One region of the Longibacter salinarum genome, then DNA from elsewhere that is predicted to be linked to it. Evidence: riboswitches for the same ligand, from Rfam matches in the RefSeq annotation. Region 1 holds a riboswitch; each other region holds the start of a gene.
What was found. Region 1 has a riboswitch for thiamine pyrophosphate ahead of tenA (thiaminase II). Riboswitches for the same ligand answer to the same signal wherever they lie in the genome.
Positions count from the first base shown of each region.

Region 1 (7,402 bases):
TCCAGTCCTTCGTCCAGCTCAACATTGAACACGTCAAAGCGAAGACGCTGGACTTCGACCAGATCCTCCTCGCTTCGCGCAAAGGCTATCTCATAGTGATCGGCTGTGGAATCGACATCCGGAATCAGATCTTCGAATACCGGATAAGACGTCGTATCAGAGGAGGCCATGAGGGGAGGAGCAAGGTAAATGTCTTTCGACCGGAGCGGAGAGCCGCGTCAGGAGTGTGCTCCCGGTAATGGCACCGGACGGTATAGCGAAAAAAGACGCTGTGGGGATGCAGGTTATCACGTATAGTCGCTTGCACCGTATGAAACGTACGAGTTACGTCGCGCACGTTCCAGTCGTGCTGTAACTTCCGCGCAGGCTTCATGCTACTTGGATGTTTTCTCCCCCGAATGGAGCTGTCTGGCTACGAATCCGGTGTACTTAACCCGCGTCCGCATACGAAAGCGGCGTCGCCTGATTCATCCCCAGCGACGCCGCTCGTCCATCTATTTTCTGACCATCATCCTACACGGGCCATTCCTGCTTCGTCCAGGACTGATCCCAGAACATCCACTCGTAGCGAACGCTCAGGACAAAGAGTTCTTTCGCTCGTTCACGGGCAGCCGGATCTGCCGCGACGGCGAAGCGGTGCAAGCGCTCAAGCAGATGATCCATGTACTCGTTGAACGCTGGATCGCGATACATTTCCAGCCATTCAGCGTACGGGTGGCTTTCTGGCACCTCTCCCATCTCCGCCTCAAGCTGCTGACCCAGGTCAACGTATAGCCACGGGCAGGGCGTAATCGCAGCCACGGCCTCTACGAGCGACCCGGTGTGGGCCGAGGCGATCATATGGTTCTGGTAGGCGCGATTGTTCGGGGTGAGCTCAAGCTGAGCGACATCGTCTGCGTCGTAGCCGAGTTCCTCACCGTATCCGGCATGCAGTTCCTGTTCGACAACCACGGCCATCTGCGCGGCCTCGATGAACCACAGCTTGTCGTCGGGATCTGTGCAGCGCGTCGAGATGATGGACGTGGCATCGGCAAAGGCCTCGAGATACCGGGCATCCTGCATCTGGTAAAACCGGAAACGGTCGCTGTCGAGCGAGCCGTCGGCCAGGGCCTGGACAAATGCGTGGTCGTGGGCGGCATGCCAGGCCTCACCGGCCGCCTCCAGGCATTCCTTCGCAAACGGCGGAACGGTGTAGGGACGGTTTTCGGTCAGTGTGGGCGACTCCATAAGGCTAGAGATTGCGTCAGAAAGGATCGAATGACGCGAAGCCGGGGAGTCAGGTCGTGCTGGATACGTGAACACGCGGATGCAAGCGCATCCTTTCGTGGATCGACGTCACGAGCCATCAAGAAGACCGGAGTGAAGCTTTCCTTCGCCGGTACGAACCGGATCAGGTTCCAAGGGTCTTTCTCAGCCGCCCGGTTCGACGGGCGGCACCCCTAGCTTCGCACTGCGAATGTACAGCGACGATGGCGACGATTGCAACCAGCAGTCCCCTTTTTGATGCTACCCGGTGCGAAGATCAGATGTAGCCCGCCATCAATTGGGACGTTCTTGGCCAAAAAAACCGGCAGGCCCCGCGCTAGCAGATCCTGCCGGTTCACCAGGCCGAAATGTTATGAACGGACAGCTAGGCAGCGACCGACCGTTCACTGTGCTCCGTGAAATCCGGTACGCGTCGGTCGTACGTCGCCTCCACCAGCGGCGAAGAGAACAGGTAATCTGCCGACGCCCGGTTACAGGCGATCGGAATATTCCAGACGACGGCAATGCGAAGGAGGGCCTTCACGTCCGGATCGTGTGGCATCGGTTCGAGAGGATCCCAGAAGAAAATCAATACGTCGATGTCGCCATTCGCGATCATGGCGCCAAGCTGCTGATCCCCTCCGAGCGGCCCACTCTGAAGTCGGTGGACGGGGATATCGAGCTCTTCTTCAAGAATGCGGCCGGTAGTGCCGGTTGCGACCAACTGATGCTCGGCCAGGCCGTCCCGATTAAATCGTGCCCATTCGAGCAGGTCCTTTTTCTTGTGATCATGAGCCACCAGAGCGATGCGTTTGGTAGCTGGAGTCAAAGGACGAAGTGTATCCATTCAGATGCGACGTCGCCGCCGCGTTCTGTTGCAGAGAACCCGGTTCGATATGCGATCCAACCCGGGCCGAGTTGCGCGCTCCAACCCTGTCTTCCTCCCCCAGGTCCCGCCTCAGCGGTCCGGGAGCGCTTTGCTTAATGCAATCTACACAGGGAGCACAATTCCCTCGAGCGTGACATACATCAAAGCATGAGCGTCTGGTTGAAATGCGAAAGCGTCGCGTTCCACACCTCCCGCAACGTCGCAGGAACGTCGTTTTCATGGGGATGCGCCCCTCCAAACGTGTGACCGCCGGATGCTTCGAGAAAAATCGCCTCCGGCTGCGCGTCGGCAAGGCGGCGGGCAGCTGCAACGTCGACGGATTCATCATCTGTAGCGTGAACAATCATCCAGGGAATGTCCACGCGACCCGCGGCACTCGTGATGTCGAGCAGGTCTCGATGGGCCTCGGTATCATCGTACAGAACTTTGTTCAGGCGCATGGTCTGCCCCGTGCGACTATTCCTGACCTCGGTATACCCCTGCTCCTTCCAGTCGCGGATACGTTCGCGCCCGAACCGACCAAAGAACGTATCGACGGCCGACCACGTCACGAGCGACTTGATCACCTCGCTTCGCTCCGCGTGCAGGATCGCGATGCCCCCACCGCGCGAATGCCCCATCAGCCCGATACGCTCAACGTCGATGGGCGCGATACCATCCGCTCCATCAACGATGTAATCGGTCACCGCTGCCACGTCATCGAGTTCGCGCGTGTAGGTGTTGTCCGCAAACGCGTCGAGGTCGACGAACTCGGTCGGATGCTCCGGCGTGACGCCGTTGTAGCTAAAGTTGAAATGGACAGCCACAAATCCCGAGCGGGCGAGCTCGCGTCCCCACTCTGGAAACGGGCCCCAATCCTTGAAGCCCTTAAAGCCGTGACAGAAGATGACGACCGGTTTTACGCGTCCATCCTCCAGCCATCGAAGATCGCCGTGCACAACGTCGCCGTGCACGTTTTCGGTCGAAAAAGAGGCCTCTCGGAGCTCAGTTGACATGGTCGGATCGTGTATGATGAGGTCGGATGCGTTCGCAACGATCGCGCCCGGTTCACAGTGACTGCCGAACGGCAGGTTCCTGTTTTTCGCTCGCGGATTCGTGAGGAGATGGCAACGTGGTGAGGAGTTCTTCGATACACGCCGCACGATCGGTCGTCCAGTCCGGGTACGACAGCGGCACGACCGTCAACTCGGCGCGCCCGAACATTCGGTATCGCTCCAGCGGAATCGCGTCACTGAACGAGCCGGGATACCCAATCAGATCGATGCCGGCGTACTGACCGCGGGTCTCGACCACAATATCCACGGTCTGACCGGCAATCGACAAACCGACCCACACACGATAGCCCTCCTCCCGCAACTGCGCTGCGACGTCTTCGGCAAACCGATCATGCGCATCCACACGGGGTATTGACACCGCTCCAGCGTAGCGATCCACATAGCGCAAATATGCTCCGAGCAGGTCATCTACGCCCAGCGCATCGAGATCGACGGATGCGTATGACCATTGCCGGCTTCGTGCCCGCGTGACGCTAACGTTGAACACGTCTGGCCGCTCCGCGAACCGGCGCGCAGTTCCATTGCCGCTGCCATCCACGCACCAGGACAAAAACATGGACTCTCGCTCCTCTCCCTGGAACGTGTGGGCCGTTCCCACGAGAATGTCATGCCGATCGATCACGTCCACCGTAAACCGTGACCGGATGGCCTCGCGCAGGGCATCCACCTGCGCACGAAACGGTGACAGGATGCCGATACTCGTCGGCGTGGGTTGACTCGCCTGTGATTCCACGAGGGTCTCCACGTCATCGACGATAGCAGTAACCTCGGCCTGGTTGACCCCACGGGCGTCTCGCGTCCCGCCCGTCTGGACGAGGCGAAGAGCCTCGGGACGATGCGCATCCGGTTTCTCTGTCATGATGCGAAGGGCTCCGCCGTAGAACCGTTCGTTGCTAAACTCGATGATGGGTGGGACACTCCGGAAATGCTCATCCAGAAACGAAACGTCCCGCTGTGATTCGAGCGCGTCGCTGACGACGTCGAGAAGGCTGTGGTTTCGATAGTCGAAAAGAGGGCGATTGGGATTCTCTCCCGCCTTGTGCTTTCGTCGAATCTCTTGCTGCCGATCCGTCGAGAGGAATGAGATGTGGCGCAGCTGGCGCGGATCACCGGTGATCAGCGCTCTGCGTGCACGGTGCAGAACGGGAATCGCGCTCGGCACGTCGCACTGCGATGCTTCGTCAATGATGGCGAGGTCAAAGCACTCCCGAACAAGCGGAAGAATGTCGGATACGTCGGACATTTTCACGAGCCAGATCGGAAGCGCGTGTAGAACAGCCGGCAGATGCAGTTGCTGCATGCGCTGGAGCTGCGTACCGCTGTTGCGTGCTCGGATGGCACTCAGGAACTGCTTGAGGTCGCCTCGGTGATCGTCGAGAAGTTGCGCGAGATTGAACTGATGCTTCCTCCGAACGAGGTCGCGCGTCGCTCGAAGCTGTTGCGAGCGCAACTCCGACAGGCGTCCCGCTCGTTCCGGGAGTGCCGTGCCCCGTTCGACTCTCCAGGCAATCCATCGCTGCCGGAGCCGGCTCCACAGGCCAGGATCACCCGCAGCGAGAATCCTCCCCCAGTCGGTATGCCGGTCAAGATCCGCTTCGAGAGATTTTTCTAAACGAGATACCCGAATCCGAATCTCCTCCACACGACGCTCTACGGCGCGAAGACGCTTCGCCGATGGGGCATCGGCCGTGTGAACGCCGGACAACACCTGTTCGAGATACCGTTTTAGATCGCGAAGATAGTCCTGCCGACCCGCCCGGACGATGCACTGCCCGAGCCCGAACTGACGGTCCACGATGTCGGCGACGACATCGACGGCGTGATCTTTCTTGCAGGCAACCAGAACGGTGGACCCTCGAATCGCGTGCTCGACCGCCACGGCAGCGATCGTGAATGACTTGCCCGTTCCCGGCGGCCCAATCGCCATCGACAGGGGCTGTGTGCGTGCTCGCTTCAGTACGTTGTGCTGAGCCTTGCTCAGTACGGCGGGGACGTCGGCGTGACCGGGCGCCGGGTCGCCCTGTGCGTCATTTGCATCTGAAAAGAGCGTACGGAGCGGTGCACTCGTCTTCGAAGATCCGGCAATCTCGTTCAGCTCATGCAGGATCCCGCGCGTCGATACCGATCGGTTGATAAGGGCTACAGCCGTCGCGGGGACGCAACGAAAGATCCCGCTCTTCGTCTCCCTGCGGTGGCGGCGGAGCACCTTCTCGCTTGCGCGTGCGGGATACGCCGCAAGTGGTGAGACGTCCACGCCGACACCCGCCTCCAGTTCTTCGGCAAGCTGACTGGCAATTTCGCCTGTAATCGGCTGACCCGAGAGCGTCGCCTGCAAACGACCGATCACAGCATCGACAGCCTCATCCGTCAGACGTTTGCGACCGATCTGTTGCAGCAGCACGTGATTGATTCGACGCCTTCGCCGGTCCGGTCGAGCAAACAGGAAGCCGTCACGCTCAACCAGATTCGCCGGGACGATGATCAGGGGCGAACAGAGCGTCATGTCGTGTCCATTCACCACGGTTTGCCCGGTGACGAACAGCGACCCCATCACAAGTACTGTTTCCGCGTCGTACATCCGGGCCTCTGAGCGCGTCTCCTCCCCCCAACCCCGGTCGACGACGGCGTGAGGCAGTTCACCGTTCATCACATCCTCCTCCCCCTCGAAGATATATTTCCGGCGAACACGGGCGTGAAAGAGATCCCAGAGTGTGGTTCGGCGGTGGTCCGCACGAAAGCAATCGTGTGCGTACCGAAAGACGGCGGGACCCGGGTGGTCGGCCATGAAGGGGGCGGCTCAGAACGGAAAGATAAGAACGCCTTCTCAACGGGCGTCCGCCAACCTCTGATCCTGAAACTCTGCTCTTCCCTGCCGCAGAAAGTCCGCAAAATCCTCTACAGACGAGACACCGCTGTCCTTCTCGATGAGCGACCGGTCCTGTGGATCGACAATAGCGTAGGTTGGCAGGGCGGTTGTCCCCGTGAGCTTCAGCTGATAGCGCTGGAACTCAGTCCCCTTTGGCGGCGCGTCCGTGTAGAGCCGCAGCAGGACAAAGTCGGATCGAAACTGCTCCGCGACAGGGGCCTGCGGAAAGACGTTCGCCTCCATATCCCGGCAATTTGTACAGGTGTAACCGGTAAAGTCTATGAATACCGGCTTGTCTACCTCGGCCGCCTGCGTGAACGCTGCTTCGATCTCGTCCGTGTGCCATTCGAACTCGCTATTGCCTTTCTCCGAACTGCGAGCATCGCCCGAAACAAAGAGGTTCGGATCGGAGGCCTGGCGTGGCGGCAGGTATGCGTCGACGGCACCGAGAGGTGCGCCGAAGAGGCCCGGGAGCATGAACAGCGCCAAACCAAAGAAGGCCGTTGCGGCTAGCAGGCGCAGGCTCCCGATCGACGCCGTGGGCGCCTCGTGCTTGAGCCGCAATTTACCGAGCAGGTAGAGGCCCGCCATCGAGAAAATGACGATCGTGAGCGCGATGGCCAGCGTTCGCGAGAGGATCTGCGTCCCCCAGATGAGGTCGGCGTTCGACAAAAACTTCAGCGCAGCGGCCAGCTCGACGAATCCGAGCGTCACCTTCACCGCGTTCATCCATTGCCCGGACTGCGGCAGCGACTCCAGTGCCCGCGGGAACATGGCGAACCCGATAAATGGAACGGCAAAGGTCGCGCTGAACGCGAGCATACCGACCACGGGATAGAACCACTCGCCGCCCGACGTGGCTGCGAGGAGTCCACCGACGAACGGTGCCGTGCAGCTAAACGAGACGAGCGTGAGCGTGAGGCCCATGAACAGAACGCCGGCCACGCCCTGCCGCTCGTTGCCCCGACGGTTGAAGTAGTTAACGAGTCCGCTCGGCAACCGTAGTTCAAAAAGCCCCAGAAGCGACAGCGCAAAGATCACGAAGACCGACCCGATGAAGAGGTTGACCCACGGGTTCGCAGCGATGGACTGCGCCCCGGCCGCGCCGAGGATCATCGCCATGGCCACGCCGAGTCCTGTGAATGTCGCGATGATGGCGAATCCGTAGAGCGACGCCATCCGGACGGCCTCACTCCGCGACTCAGAGTGCTTCGTGAAAAACGAGACGGTGAGCGGAATCATCGGGAAGACGCACGGGGTCAAAAGCGCCGCGGCCCCCGCCCCAATCGCGAGCAAGAGAAATCCGAGGAGACCATCCGAGCGAGCATCATTCAGTTCGTCCAGCGC
Region 1 is NZ_PDEQ01000001.1:178,297-185,698, reverse strand. Features, by position in the region: gene CRI94_RS00725 (GNAT family N-acetyltransferase) at 1-170, opposite strand, end outside; gene tenA (thiaminase II) at 514-1,227, opposite strand; TPP riboswitch at 1,351-1,451, opposite strand; gene CRI94_RS00715 (methylglyoxal synthase) at 1,631-2,092, opposite strand; gene CRI94_RS00710 (alpha/beta hydrolase family protein) at 2,275-3,129, opposite strand; gene CRI94_RS00705 (DEAD/DEAH box helicase) at 3,182-5,974, opposite strand; gene CRI94_RS00700 (protein-disulfide reductase DsbD family protein) at 6,014-7,402, opposite strand, start outside.

Region 2 (7,402 bases), on a different contig from region 1:
ACCGCGTGGTCGATGCCCCGCCCATCACGACACTCTCACCGGTATCGCGTCCGAACGAGGGCGTTCGATTTGGAAGGTTTTGGATCGTGCGGTTGACGTACACGGACACCGATGGACCGCCGGAAACGTCATTCAGACCAGTCAGAACGAGGTCGAGGTCACCGTCTGCGTCGTAGTCCCCCCACTGACTCGATCCTCTTGACGTGCCAGTCACGCCGGCGTTGATGTCGACGAACGAGCCGTTTTCGTTTCGATAAATCCGGGCCGTTCGCTGCTCATTGACATCGTAGCCACTGACGAGGAGATCGAGGTCGTTGTCCCCGTCGAAATCTCCCCAGTCAACCGTGCTACCCCGTACGGCAGCAAGACCGGCGCCGATATCGGTGAAGCTGCCATTGTCGTTCCGGTAAATCATCGCCAGGTATGACGAATTGTTATTTCGTCCCGTGATGGCGAGATCCAGGTCTCCGTCGTTGTCGTAATCGCCCCACCTGGCGCTCCCGTTCGACGCCCCCTCGAGCCCAGCCCCAATGTCTGTAAACGTCCCATTGTCATTTCGATAAACGGTGGACGCGTGATTGACAAAGTCGGAGCCGGTGATAATCAGGTCCAGATCTCCATCGCCGTCGTAGTCGCCCCAGTCGCTCGAACTGAATACCACGCCGTCAAGGCTCGCGCCGATGTCCGTGAATGTGCCGCCACCGTCATTCCGGTAGATGGTCGCACTCGGATTACTGCCGTCCTCAAGGCCGGTGATGACCAGGTCCGGGTCTCCGTCGTCATCGTAGTCTCCCCAGTGGCTCGAGCCCAGGACGAGGCCGTCGAGCCCGGCACGAATATCCGTGAATACGCCTCCATCATTTCGATAAATCACCGCGATCTCCCCCGACTGGCCGTGGTCGCCGCTGATAACCAGATCGAGATCTCCGTCGCCGTCGTAGTCTGCCCAATCGCCCGAACCGATCGCCACACCGGCAAGGTTCGCTCCGACATCGGTGAACCCGCCGGTGCCGTCATTCCGGTAGACCCGCGTCACCTCGTCACGATTGGCGTCATAGCCCGTAACCACCAGATCGAGGTCGCCATCGCCGTCGTAATCCCCCCAGCTGCTCGAGCTATCGTACACGCCGTCAAGGTCGATACCACGACGCATGAACGACGTTGTCGAACTTGCCTTTCCGATAAGTCGGCGCGAGCCCTGCTTACCGGGTTGGAATTCGAGGAGCGTGCTTCGTGCATCCGGTGCGTGGATCGCATCCGGCGGACCGGTGCTCGACCGCTCACCGGCATGTTGACCGCGCGACGGGAAGGTGGATGTGGACAGAAGTGCGAAGCACAGAAGAACAAGCGAACCGCGCAAAATATGTCGACCGTTTAAACCGAAATAAATGGGCCTACTCTCGAACTCGAATCGATGAGAGACTCAAATTCTGAAATACTCGCATGCTTCGAGCATTAAATAGGATACATGATACCTATCCGATCGATAAACTGAAAGAGATGGAGACTTAGACCACCGCTGAAACCGTAAATCCACACACCAAAACCACACTAACCAGTGCCGGTCGCACTCGGGCGCATCCTAGCCCCCACGCCCCCCCTCACCCCGCAAACCCCAAACCCCATACCTCGCCTCGCTTCACACCATTGTGCCGTCTGCGGGCGACTGAGCCCGAACCTGCAACGACGGCCGTCGTAGAGAAAGTCGCTGGGGGTGCCCCCGCAACGGGCTGAGATCATACCCTTTGAACCTGATTCGGCTCGTACCGACGAAGGAAAAGCGTGCCCGCCCTACCTGCGTGTCGCACGATCACATCGGTTGTGCAGGTCCTCAGCACGCGTGTCCTTTTCTATCACGACCTGCTATTCTCGTATGACAACCGTACGCCTAGGACTTGAGTGGTTTCTGAACCCGGACCACACCCCCCTCCTGATCGCGAAAGAATACGGCTGGTTTCGCGACGCCGGCATCGACCTCGAAGTCATCGAGCCGGAAGAACACCTGGACGCCGTCGACGCAATCGAAGACGGCACGATGGACCTTGCCATTACCGAACCGCTTCACCTCGTCGAGGATGGCGCCGCCGGCCACTCCGTCGTCGGCTTCGCCCGCTTCCTCCACACGAACGGAGGCGTCATGTACCGAACGGACGGCGACATCCAGCGCCCGAGCGACATGGCCGGCGCTCGGATTCAGTATCCGGGCGCTCCGGGCCCCGGCGGTCCGGCGATCGTCGGCACGATGATCGAAACGGACGGTGGAACGTATGACGTCGAGGATTTCACGCCGGTAAACAAAGGTTTCTACCACACCGACGCTCTGGCCGAGGACGAAGCGGATGTCGCGACCCTCGCGTTCTATAACTTCGAAATTGTCGAGGGGCTGCACCGCGGGCTGGATGTCGACTTCTTCGCCCTGAAAGACTGGGGCGTGCCGGACTTCTGCCAGCTCATCCTGATTACATCGCAGGAGAAACTGACCGTCGAACGCGAGCTCTTTCAGACGCTCACGCAGATTCTTCGCCGCGGGATCGACGTTGTTCACGAGAAGCCGGACGAGGCCCGGCGCATCTACTTCGAGCACACGGGAACGGACGCGAACGACGAACTCACCTCGGCCATCTTCGACGCCACCATTCCATGCTTCACGCACGACTTCAGCATGACGGATCGGTATTACGATCAACTGGAAGCGTGGATGATCAAGCGCCACCTGATCGACGCGCCTGACGCACCGGTGTCGTACTGGACGAACGACCTCGCCCTCCCTGAGCTCGCGCCCAACCCAGCGGCCTGATTGGCCGTTGTGACTGCCCGGAGACGGGGCCTGGTTGCGTTTGAGTCGAGAAGCATGCTTGTTACCGTAGCCGTTCCCTGCGAACGGCTACGCCCTCTTTCGCCAACGCGCCCCTCTCTGTGCCCTCTTCTCGCACCCTTCGATCCGCGACACCGATTGAGCGCTGGTCCCTACTGAATGCTCTCGGCGTGCTCGCTGCAACCGCGGTGAGCCTCGTCGTTGACGCAACGCTCCCGGTTATTGTCACCGGCGGCGCTGCGTTGCTACTGCTCGTCGCACAGTCCCGGCACAAGTGGACGCCGGACGGCGGCTTCGGGCGGGCCAACACGGTGACGGCCGTGCGACTTGCGATGGTGCTCGCCCTTCCACTTCTCCCCGCCTCGCTTGGCCCCGCGGCCCCGATCGGCGTGGGACTCGTCATCCTGATTGCGGACGGTATCGACGGCTGGCTCGCGCGCCATTACGAGTTGTCGTCGGAGTTTGGGGAGTTCTTCGACAAGGAAACCGACGCATTCTTCCTCCTCGTCCTCTGCCTGATGACGACGACATCCGGACTGCTCTCGCCCTGGGTCGTCGGCCTCGGCCTGTTGCGCTACCTCTTCGTCGTGGCGCTCTTCCTTCTGCAGCCACACGTAGGAAAGGAGTACCGGTCGTCGTGGGCCCGCATCATTTACGTCGGCGTCGTCCTCGCCATGCTCGCGGCGTTTCTCCCGTACCCGGCGGTTACGCAGCCCCTCGTCGGCCTCGCGGCCACAGCGCTGCTCTACTCGTTCGGCCGCTACACGTGGTGGCTGTGGTCGGTCCGACACACCTGATACTGAATCCAAATGACGCTGTCCGGGTGCTGTGCCTCGGCCGCTGGGGATGGTTCGGTCGATAAAGGGAAAAAGGGCGTCGCTGGGAACGATCCATGCTTGGTTCTGCGGTTTGAAGCACCCGGGCGAACGTAGCAGACCCCGACATTAGAATTTGGATTGGGTATGAGACCGCCTCTGGACGGAACGGGCCGCGGCCCATCTGCTCAATCGCATCACGAGCAAGCCGCTCAAGATCGAATCGAAGCTCACTTCACCCGTCCATCCGAGCACCGCTCACACCGGCGCTGGTACAGCTTCCGCACCACACCGAACTGAATGAACGCAAAAAAGACAAACCAGCTCATCAGTTCAGCCAGGGTCGCATCGCTGAAATAGTGGATAATCAGCGTGGCAACCAGGGCGACGGCGGCGGATATCGCAACATGAAGTCCCGTTCGGTAGGTCATCATTTCAAAAGAAAACGTTCGTAGAATCGTTAACCGGAATACGTAGACCCGGCCTGTATCGGTACAACCATACAGATTCACGTCGCAGGGATCATGCTTCTTTGCACCGTTTGCGCCGCAACTGTCACTTGGACACCGGCACGAAGTCCGCGTCGCACACGACATCTCCCCTGCAATCGCCGATGCCAACGCCTACATCCTCGTTTGAGACCGGGCGGAAGCGGATCGCGGTGCCGCCGCTCGGCGCGAGACGGAGCGTGAGCGTGGTTGCGTCATCCACGAGCACCTTCGTGTGATCAAACGCGAGCGGGTTGGTTTTCCAGTGGGCATCTTCGGCGTCCCGGTACACCTCGGCGACGTAGGGTACGCCCGACTCGAGAAAGGTCAGCGGCGCCTTCAACGTGCGCTCCTCCTCGTCGGTGGTGCTACCGAGGTACCAGTCGTCGCCATTCCACGCCCTCCGCACCACGGTCAGGTAATCCCCGATCACAGCGTGTAGAACGCGCGTCTCCGCCCAGTTCGTCGGGACATCGACGATGAACTGAAAGGCCTCCGGCCGCTCCTCGTAATTCCGCGGCAGATCCGCAGCCATGTGCAGCGGACTGTAGAGCGTGACGTATAGCGCGAGCTGCTTCGCTATTGTCGTCGGGACGGAGTGTTCTGGCTCATCCCCTGCATCGACAAGCTGAAAGATGCCAGGCGTGAAATCCATCGGACCCGCAAGCAGGCGCGTGAACGGTAGCGTGACCGTGTGCGCCGGACCGTTGCCATCGGCCCACGGGGCATTGAACTCTTGCCCGCGCGCCCCTTCCCGCGTGAGCATATTGGGAAAGGTCCGGCGAATGCCCGTCGGCTTGATCGGCTCGTGCGCATTGATCATGAGCTCGTGCTCGGCCGCCGTCTTCACGACGTGGCGGTAGTGGTTCACCATGTATTGTCCGTGATGCCACTCCAGCGCAATGTCGCCATCGTCCGTCATCCGCTTGATCGACCGGCCCGGCGTGACATAGCCCGTCTTTACGGCGCGAACTCCGTGCTCTTGGTAGTAATCGAACGCCTCCGGTAGCTGATCTTCGTAATTCATCACGCCCCCGGCCGTCTCGTGATGCCCGATCAAGCGTGTGCCCTTCTCGAGCGCATAGTCGGCCAGTTCATCCATCTCGAAGTCCGGATACGACGTCGTGAACTCGAACGCGTCGCCGTTCTTCGTCCAGTCGCCGTCCCAGCCCTCGTTCCAGCCTTCGACGAGAACGCCGTCGAACCCGTGCTCGGCGGCGAAGTCGATGTAGCGCTTCACGTTCTCGGTGGTCGCGCCGTGCTTCGGGCCGGAGCCCCACGTCGAGGTCCCAAGATGCATTTCCCACCACACGCCGACGTACTTCCCGGGATCGATCCAGCCGGTGTTTTCCAGACGATTCGGCTCGTTCAGGTTCAGGATCATCCGCGATGTCAGGAGCTCTCCCGCCGTGTCCGTGACCTGCACCGTCCGCCAGGGCGACGTCATCGGAGCGGAGGTTTTCACCTTCGTGCCGTCGGACCACGGGACGAGATCCGCTTCCAACATTTTGTCCCCGTTTCGGGCGAGCGTCATGCTCGAGTAATTCGTCAGCGCCGCCTCGTGGATGCTTAGAAAACGACCGTTACCGGTCTTCATCGTGAGCGGCGTGTGCAGCGTATCGGCCGCCTCGCTCAGATCCGACTCCTCGTACAGATACTCGTAGCGCCTCGGCTCATACGCCTCGATCCACCAGGCCGTCGGGTCTTCGCGCAAGCTGAACTCCGTCACTTCGTTCAGAATCTGGAAGCTCCCGAGGTGTGGCTGCTCCGGGATCTCGTAGCGAAAGGCGAGGCCGTCATCGAAGGCGCGGACGATAACGACCAGGGTTCGCGTCGCGTCACCCGTCGTTTCATACGTCGCCCGGAGCTCGTTGTAGCGGTTGCGAACATAGCGCTCCTGCCCCCAGACCTGCTCCCACGTCGTGTCGACCGACGCCGTTCGCATGTCGGTCAAGGTCAGATCCTCGGCAAGCGAAATGTTGTCGTGCAGTTCCAGGCCGAGGCGCGATGATTCGATCACCGGCTTCCCCGACCGCGTCGCGCGATAGGAGATACGCCCGTCATTTTCTGAAAGATGGACGGTAAGGGAGCCGTCCGGGGATGTGACGGAGACGGGCTGCGCGCTCACGGGCAAATGGGTCAAGGTGAGGAGCAGGAAGGAGACGAGAAACGAACGCATAGGCGGCGTCATGCTGGGCTGTCATCGGGTACCCAAGATGCAGAGACCGGTCACAAACACGCAAACCTGGCTGACGAAGTACCCGAACAGAATCGCTTCCCCTCTCGCGGGTACATCGTGAACCATCCCGCACGCTCGACCGGATCCTACCGCCGCTCCGGGCGTGAACGCATCGCCCCCACGCTGTCTCACCTCGCACCACTCTCCGTAGATGTTCTCGACAATCCGCACGCCCGAAGATTCCTCTTCGTGGCGATCCTTCGGCATTTTCCTCGGCGCCTGGTTGCTGCTGAACCTGCTGCCGTTCCTCCCGGCGACCGTCTCTCCGCTGCCGATCAGTCCGTATGCGCCGCTCTCGGTGGACGTGCTAGTGCTACTAACCTTCGCTGTGCTCGCGATGCATCTGCCGATGGACGCCGTCCGTCGGTGGGGCCTGCGCATCGCTACGGCCGGCGTGTTCTTCGTCCTGTTCTACCAGATCTACGACGCGGTCGCGTACACGGCCTTCCAGCGGAGCGGCCTCTTCGCGGAGGACGTGCAATACCTCGTCGATGTCTCCTACTTCGCGCTCGACAGCCTCTCGTGGCAAACCGGCGGACTGGCTATTGTCGGGCTTACTGCAGCCGCCGGCCTCGCCTGGATCGTGCCGCATGCCGTCCGCCTCGCTTCAAGCATCGGCGCCGGGTCACGACGGGCGCAGTTCTCGCTCGCGACCGTCCACCTCATCGCGTGGCCGATCGTCTTCGTGATCGCTCCGGCGCAGGAATGGGGCACCGAGAACCTGACGTATCAGACGTCAAACGAGCGAACGCGCGTGCGAACCGTTGCGGCAAAGGTGACGGAGAACGCGCAGGCCTCGGCGCGGCTCTACACGATGCTGGACACCCTCGGCCGGGCGCCGGTCGACTCGACGTACTTTGGCTACGAAAACGTCGCGCTCGACCGAAAGCCGCACGTCTACCTCTACATGATTGAGTCGCTCGGCGAGGTGCTGAAGCAGGACCCGGAGCTTCGCGGACCGTACCGCGACATGATGTCTGTCGTCCAAGATACGCTCTCGCAGGCGGGCTGGCACTCGGCCTCCGCGCTGTCGGAAGCGCCGGTG
Region 2 is NZ_PDEQ01000008.1:21,727-29,128, forward strand. Features, by position in the region: gene CRI94_RS14410 (T9SS type A sorting domain-containing protein) at 1-1,360, opposite strand, end outside; TPP riboswitch at 1,701-1,796, shown strand; gene CRI94_RS14415 (ABC transporter substrate-binding protein) at 1,874-2,797, shown strand; gene CRI94_RS14420 (CDP-alcohol phosphatidyltransferase family protein) at 2,917-3,612, shown strand; gene CRI94_RS14425 (hypothetical protein) at 3,861-4,064, opposite strand; gene CRI94_RS14430 (glycoside hydrolase family 97 protein) at 4,186-6,297, opposite strand; gene CRI94_RS14435 (LTA synthase family protein) at 6,509-7,402, shown strand, end outside.
Region 2: it holds a riboswitch for thiamine pyrophosphate, as region 1 does, so the genes downstream of both, CRI94_RS14415 (ABC transporter substrate-binding protein) here and tenA (thiaminase II) in region 1, are expected to answer to the same signal.

Region 3 (7,402 bases), on a different contig from region 1:
CCGATGTTCGCGTTGCTCCTGTGCTGAGGAGGGCACGAGATGGACGTAACAGGATTGGGCTGATGAGCAGGACGCACTTAATCATTATACATCTGTTTGCCGGATGTATCGCAAAGAAGTAAGCGCGGCCGTTCAGGCAGATCATGAGTCTGGCGGTGATCCGTTAGCACTGACGCAGCAGACAGAATGCACGAGATCAGCCGAGCCTCGTTTTGCGAGCTCCGCGAGGATCGACCGTAGAGCAGTCCGCACCTCCGGGTGGCCGAAGGCGATCCACCAAACACGTTCTAAACCTACTACTTGACAGCACGCTATTCGAATGCGTCACATTTCAGCTCCCTCTTTTTTGATCGTCTGCCTTTTACTGTCCCTGATCGCCCTGGTGACGGGTTGTAGCAACAGCGCGCAGACCCATATCGATGCCGAGAAGAACTACGATTACACACAGTTCCTCAGCGACGTGTTAGTGGTAGATCAGTTTTCTGACGATCACGAAGAGGTGGGGGAGGGCCTCACCGCGCGCATGCGTTCGCGAATGGAAGAGCACGGGCGGACCATTTCGTTTCTTCAGATCTCCGATGGCGAATTCGAAGTGGAATACAAGGGTACCCTTCTGGAGAAGGCGCTTGAGGAAGGCCGCGAGGCCAACGCCAAACAGGTTCTTGTTCTTGCCGATCCAGACAAGGAAGCATATGTCGCGGAACCAGTGATGACTCCCTCGGGACACATGATGTCACCCGGTGGAGGGATTCAGATGGTGATGTTTGCCCGCGTCTACGACGTCCAGACGGAGGAGGAGGTGTGGGTTGCGGAAATGCGACCGAGCAAGAAAGCGTTTAGCGACGAGAAGTTTGGCCGCGGCATCGCCGACGATTTGATTGCTGCACTCATCGATCACGCGCTTCTGCCGAGCTTCATGCGGCTGCCCGAGCCCGAGCGCATAACGCGCTAGGGACAGCGTGTGGGACGTTCGAGGTCCATGTATGGCCCCTCTCAATCCACGTGGGGCTCCAATTTCGTATGCCGTAGTGGAACCTTCAGAAGCGCTCAGGGTGACCCGCCTGTTCATTTTCCCAAGGGAAGACTGGCTACCAGGCATGAACTCTCGCGAAACGGTTCTCGTCACAGGCGCATCCTCAGGAATTGGTGCGGAGCTCGCCCGGTGCTTTGCCCGATCCGGCTCCGATGTTGCTCTTCTCGCCCGTCGCGAGGAGGCACTAAACGAGCATGCTCAGTCGCTACAGGACACGTACGGCGTCGCGGCGCACGTTCTGCCGTTTGATCTCAGCACGCCGGGCATCGGGCGCGAGGTGGTCGATCGAGTGGACGCGCTCGGCCTGACGATCGACGTGCTGGTCAACAACGCGGGGTTCGGCAACAGAGGGTCGTTTGTTGATACCGAGGATCGCGAGCAACTTGACATGATCAATGTCAACATCAGTGCGCTGACGCATCTCGCACGCTTGCTGCTGCCGGGCATGCTCGATCGGGGCCGTGGAGGCATCCTGAATGTAGGCTCCACCGCTGGATTCCAGCCGGGGCCGAACATGGCCGTCTATTATGCGACAAAGGCGTACGTACTCTCGTTTTCCGAGGCGCTCGCGCAGGAGGTGTCAGGCAGCGGCGTGACGGTGACATGCCTCGCGCCGGGGCCGACGAAAACGGACTTTGCGGATCGGGCGGAGATGCACGATACGTTGCTGTTCGAGTCTGGAGCTGCGATGTCGCCTGCCGCTGTGGCAAATTATGGCTACGATGCCTTCCGGCGGGGCGACACGCTCGCGGTACCGGGACTCCCGAACAAAGTCGGGGCTTTCGCGACGCGCTTCCTCCCTCGATCGGTTGCGAGTAAAGTCGCGGCCTACCTGCATAGGGACGGGTAGCTCGGTTCTGAACCGAGTCGTTTATTCGTTCGAAGGGTGCGCTGCGTTATGATTCCTCTTCGGCGAGTCTTTGCAACCTCGGTCGGTGCCTGTCGTTTGCCCCATGTTTTGCAGCGATGTTTCGCGTGCTGCCCCGTCGAGTTTCCGTTACCATCCAAGCGTCTCATGAGTCCTTCGTCTATCCTTTCCCGCATCGGCCGCGGGATCGCGCTTGTCAGTTTCCTTGTGCTGCTCTTCCCTACGGTTACGTCCGCGCAGGACGAGGGACTGGATACGCAGCGCATCATCGATAACCTGAAAATGGAAATTCCTCAGCTTCGCCAGACTGGTCAGGTCTCGCTGAGCTCGTTCTCGGATAGTGAGATCGACGGATTCAAGCGCGCGACGCTCACGGTAAATGGGCGTCAGATTCCCATGCTGGTAACGCCGGACGGATCGCAGGCGCTGTTGCTCGCAGGGCCGCCGATCAACGTTAGCCGGTCGGTAGAAGAGGTACAGGACGCTCTGGCTGCGGAGTCAAGCGAACGCGGCGCAGCCCTGGCTCGTGCGGCAAAAGGGATGCCTGTGCGCGGTCCGGCCGACGCGCCTGTGACCCTGGTCGAGTTTTCGGACTTCCAGTGCCCCTACTGCGCGCGAGCGTCGAGTCTCGTCAACGAGCTGATGTCGCGATATCCCGAGACGCTGAATGTCGTGTACATCCACTACCCGCTGCCGATGCACGAGTGGGCCCGACCCGCAGCCGTCGCATCGCAGTGCGCCGCGCGCCAGAGCGACGACGCATTCTGGACGCTACATGACGCATACTTCGACAATCAGAACGACCTCACCGAGGCAAACGTCGTGGAGAAGAGCGAGTCGTATCTCGCAGACGCGTCGATCGACATGGACGAGTGGAGGACGTGCGCACAGGACTCGGACTCAGCTGCGCACCAGGAAGTGCAGGAGACGATTGAGGCCAATATGCAGGCGGGCCGTTCGGTCAACGTCACGGGGACGCCCTCCTTCTACATCAACGGACAGAAGGTGCAGGGCGCGCGCTCGGTCGAAGCATTTGCCCGTCTGATCGACCAAGCTGCGGCGAACGCCCAGTAGAGACTCGCTTCTGGACGCCTGCTTACACGGACTCCCATTTGGCTTCGCCCGACATGTCACGTTTTGCCGTTGTTGCATTCTGCGTCGTTTTCGCTTCCAGCCTCCTCATGGGGTGCGGCGCGTCGGACTCCAGTCCCGAGGTGAATGAGCAAAAGATCCTCGCCAATCTCCGACTGGAAATTCCGCAGGTTCGCGATGCCGATTCGCTGCGCATCGACTCCCTCAAGGAAAGTCAGGTGGATGGCTTCTACCAGGGAGAGCTGGTCGTGAACAATCGGAATCGGGTCTACGTGATGATCCGGAAGGACGAGTCCGAGGCGCTGCTCCTTGCCGGCCCGCCGCTCGACATCGGGCGCACGGCCGAAGAGATGCAGGCCTCCAAGGAGGACCAGCAGCGGGAACGAGCGGATCTACTGAAGAACGCGTCGCAGGGGATGCCGGCTCTCGGGCCGGACGAAGCGCCGGTGACGATGCTTGAGTTTTCGGACTTCCAGTGCCCCTATTGCGCGCGGGCCACGTCGATGGTCGAAGAGCTGCACAACCGATATCCGGATCAGCTCCGTATCGTGTTCATGCACTTCCCGCTGTCGTCGCACGAGTGGGCGCGTCCGGCTGCCGTCGCGGCCCAGTGCGCGGCACGCCAAAGTGAGGATGCGTTCTGGACGCTCCACGACTTCTATTTCGCCAACCAGGATGTCTTCACTCCGAAAAACGTGGTTCCGCAGAGTGAGGAGCAGTTGGCAGACGCGACGATTGATCTGCAGCAGTGGAGAGCGTGCGCCACGGATCGCCAATCGGATGTGCATCGCTCCGTTGTGAAGCAGGTGAATGCCTCGCTCGAAGCCGGCAAGCAGGCCGGCGTGACAGGGACGCCATCTTTCTTCGTTAACGGCGAAAAGGTACAGGGTGCGCGCTCAGTGGACGCGCTGGCTCAGAAGATCGAAGCTGCAGCGGGGAACTGACGATTGAGGATTGGGGATTGGGGATTGGGGATTGGGTATTGGCAATGTAGGTGGGAACGAGGACGGTTTTTGGCGAGCCTGGCAAGAATCCTTTTCTAAGAGGCTTGAATGAAGAGGGATGAGGCGGTATGTTGGCCGATGCGAAGCTAGGGGTGCCCGCCTGCGCGGGCTGAGAGAGTCTCTTCGAACCTGATCCGGTTTGCACCGGCGAAGGAAAGCTTCTCGCGACCCGATGGTGCCGATCATCCGGTCCTTGGGAACCGCTGGTTTCGCGTCAATCACTTTTTGAAGCCAGCTTCCATTTCTATGTCGTCTCTTGACTCCCAGGTCGTCGTTATTTCCGGTGCCAGTCGTGGCCTTGGTGCTGCCATTGCCCGCGCTGCCGCAAATGAAGGCGCTAGCGTCGTGGTCAACTATTTCCAGAGCGAGGCAAAAGCCGATGCCGTCGCGAAGGAGATCGGGGAGGCAGCTCTACCGGTTCAGGCGGACGTGCGCGATGCCGATGCCGTGCGTGACATGGTAGATGCGGCCGAGAATCATTTCGGTGCGCCGGTGACCCGTGCCGTGCACAACGCGCTGATCGACTTTCAATTCGACGCCGAAAATCGTTCCACGCTCGAGGAGATCGACTGGGACGAGTATCAGGTGCAGACGGAAGGGGCGGTGCAGGGAGCGCTCAACCTGATGCAGGCGTGCCTGCCGTCGATGAGAGATGCCGGCGCAGGGCGTTTTGTGGCGATCGGGTCGAATCTCGTTCAGAACCCGGTGGTGCCGTATCACGACTACACCACGAGCAAGTCCGCTCTTCTCGGATTCGTGCGCAACGCTGCTCAGGAGCTGGGGCCTGAAGGCATCACGGCCAACATGGTGTCTGGAGGCCTTCTGCAGACGACCGACGCCAGTGCAGCGACATCCGACGAGGTCTTCGGAATCATCGAGCAAACGACGCCCCTACGTCGCGTCACGACCCCGGAGGAAGTGGCCGATGCGGTCCTGTTTTTCCTGTCCCCATGGGCACGTGCCGTGACCGGGCAGAACTTGATCGTCGACGGCGGATTGGTCATGAAGTAGGTCGTGCACCGTCACTCTAGCGTTCGTCTCAAACCGTTTTATCATGGTCCTTCTAGCGATCGAAACCGCGACGCACACCTGTGGGGCTGCGGTCTGTGTGGATGGCAACGTTGTGGCCGAGAACCACATGCACCGGCCGCGGGCTCACGCGCAGCACCTCACACCGATCATTGAGGACGTGCTGACGCGTGCTTCGGTCGATCATTCAGAGATCGACGTGGTTGCGGTATCGAAAGGGCCCGGATCATACACCGGGCTCCGCATCGGGGTCAGTACGGCGAAAGGCTGGGCGGAGGCGACGGGGGCGGATCTCATCGGCGTGCCCACCCTCGAGGCGCTGGCTGCGACGGTGACACCCCACGCAAGTGAAGGGGAGGTTGTCTGTGCGGCGCTCGATGCGCGGCGCGACGAGGTCTTTGCCGCTGCGTACCGGATGCGCGAAGTTGTGGGGGATGGCGAGAAGACGCATCCGCACCCGTGGACGGGCCGGTTGAAGCTGCAAGCGGCCGCCTCCGCGATGAACGTAAAAGAGTTGCCGGACTGGATCGGCGTCAAGAAGGCGCGGGTGCGTGTAATCGGCACGGGTGCCGCGAAGGTCGAGCCCGTCCTCCGGTCGGTCGGCATCAAGGTGCGAGTTGTGCCGGACGTGGTCTCTCGTCCGTCGGCCGCGTGGGTGGCACGGTGTGCTCTCGAAATGGTTGGCCGTGGCCAGAAAGCGGAGCCCAAGACGTTCGAGCCCATGTATCTTAAGGCGTTTCATGTGGGCTGAGACGTGGGAGATCCGCCCTTGTCCGGTGCCAGTGCGTGCGCGATGGAATTTCACGCGGACAGCTGCTGTGGATTTGGACATTGGATTCGGTAATCCAGATTATAGAATGTCTGTGGCGGATCGCTTCCGCCCCTCGTTTTTCCTTCGCCTGTCTCCTCGTGATTCGACGACCGTTCCGTTATGCCGTGGTTCAAGCGCAAGAAAGCCGGCATCCTCACCACCCGGAAAGAGCAGAATGAGGTACCGGAGGGGCAGTGGGTGAAGTGCCCGAAGACGGGGGAGATTATCAACCGGCGAGAACTGGAGGATAATCTGCTCGTCTTCCCGAGCTCGGGGTATCACTTCGGCATGAGCAGCGGGCGATACTTCAATTTCTTATTCAATGACGGCGAGTACGAACTCCACGACACCGATCTGATGAGTGTCGACCGCCTCGACTTTGAGGATCGAAAACCGTACGACCAGCGCCTGAAGAAAGCGCGGGAGAAGACGGGGCAGAACGACGCAGCTCGCTCTGCCACCGGCGAAATGGGAAGCCACGAGGTGTCGATGGCCTGCATGGACTTCAGCTTCATTGGGGGCTCGATGGGGTCGGTGGTCGGAGAAACCATCGCGCGTGCCATCAAGCGAGCGTACACCCGCGAGATTCCGCTCGTCATCATCTCGCAGAGTGGTGGAGCGCGCATGATGGAGGGAGCCCTCAGCCTGATGCAGATGGCGAAAACGAGCGCCCACCTTGCTCGACTCGACGACGCCGGCCTTCCCTACATCTCGGTACTTACGCACCCAACGACGGGTGGCGTGACGGCATCGTTCTCCATGTTGGGAGACATCCACATCGCCGAGCCGGAAGCGCTCATCGGATTTGCCGGGCCGCGCGTGATCCGCGAAACGATCGGGTCCGACCTGCCCGAGGGATTCCAGCGGTCGGAGTTTCTGCTCAAGCAGGGCTTCGTTGACATGGTCGTGGATCGCCGGCGTCTGCGTCAGCGCATCATCCACCTCTTCGACCTCCTGATGGACGATCGCTAGACGCGTCACCCCATTTTCGGCGGTTTCACGCACGAGCTACGAATAATGGCTCGTGCGTTTCCTTTGTGAGGATGTTTTCTGTTGTCGGAACGCTGAAACGTTAGCGTTTTTCGTCGTCAGGCAGCAGTGACGTTTTCGTCCGCGTCTGGCACCGTCGGCTGGATATCTATCGCATCTATGTCGACCGTGTGCGCGTCTCCCCAGAGGGGCGTGGGGCTGTCAGGCGAGGGCTTCGGGCTGGCACCGCCTCCGGGAGATGGCCCGGATGAGTCGCGGACTTCCCGGAGACTTAGGAAGAGGGGGCCAAAGATGCAGCCGGCGACGAGAAGGGGGACGAGAATGGGGATGTCCATCAACCTCAGCGATAGCACGTGGTAAATCTTTTCGGACTGTGGGTACGACGCCGTGAAGACCCCGTTCTCACTCAGACCCCATCGTTCCGTATATGAAAAGGTGACGACGAGAGCGAGTGGCAAGGAAGTCATTCGAGGTTGGACCGATACTGGATGCCGCTCTTAGCTGGGGAGCGAGGTGCGATGGCCCAATGCAGAGACCATGAGAAGCTGTTTGGCGAACTGTCACTGGCCACCCCA
Region 3 is NZ_PDEQ01000002.1:114,794-122,195, forward strand. Features, by position in the region: gene CRI94_RS04075 (hypothetical protein) at 320-952, shown strand; gene CRI94_RS04080 (SDR family NAD(P)-dependent oxidoreductase) at 1,098-1,883, shown strand; gene CRI94_RS04085 (thioredoxin domain-containing protein) at 2,049-2,975, shown strand; gene CRI94_RS04090 (DsbA family protein) at 3,029-3,937, shown strand; TPP riboswitch at 4,076-4,170, shown strand; gene CRI94_RS04095 (3-oxoacyl-ACP reductase) at 4,244-5,008, shown strand; gene tsaB (tRNA (adenosine(37)-N6)-threonylcarbamoyltransferase complex dimerization subunit type 1 TsaB) at 5,052-5,777, shown strand; gene accD (acetyl-CoA carboxylase, carboxyltransferase subunit beta) at 5,958-6,809, shown strand; gene CRI94_RS04110 (hypothetical protein) at 6,926-7,294, opposite strand.
Region 3: it holds a riboswitch for thiamine pyrophosphate, as region 1 does, so the genes downstream of both, CRI94_RS04095 (3-oxoacyl-ACP reductase) here and tenA (thiaminase II) in region 1, are expected to answer to the same signal.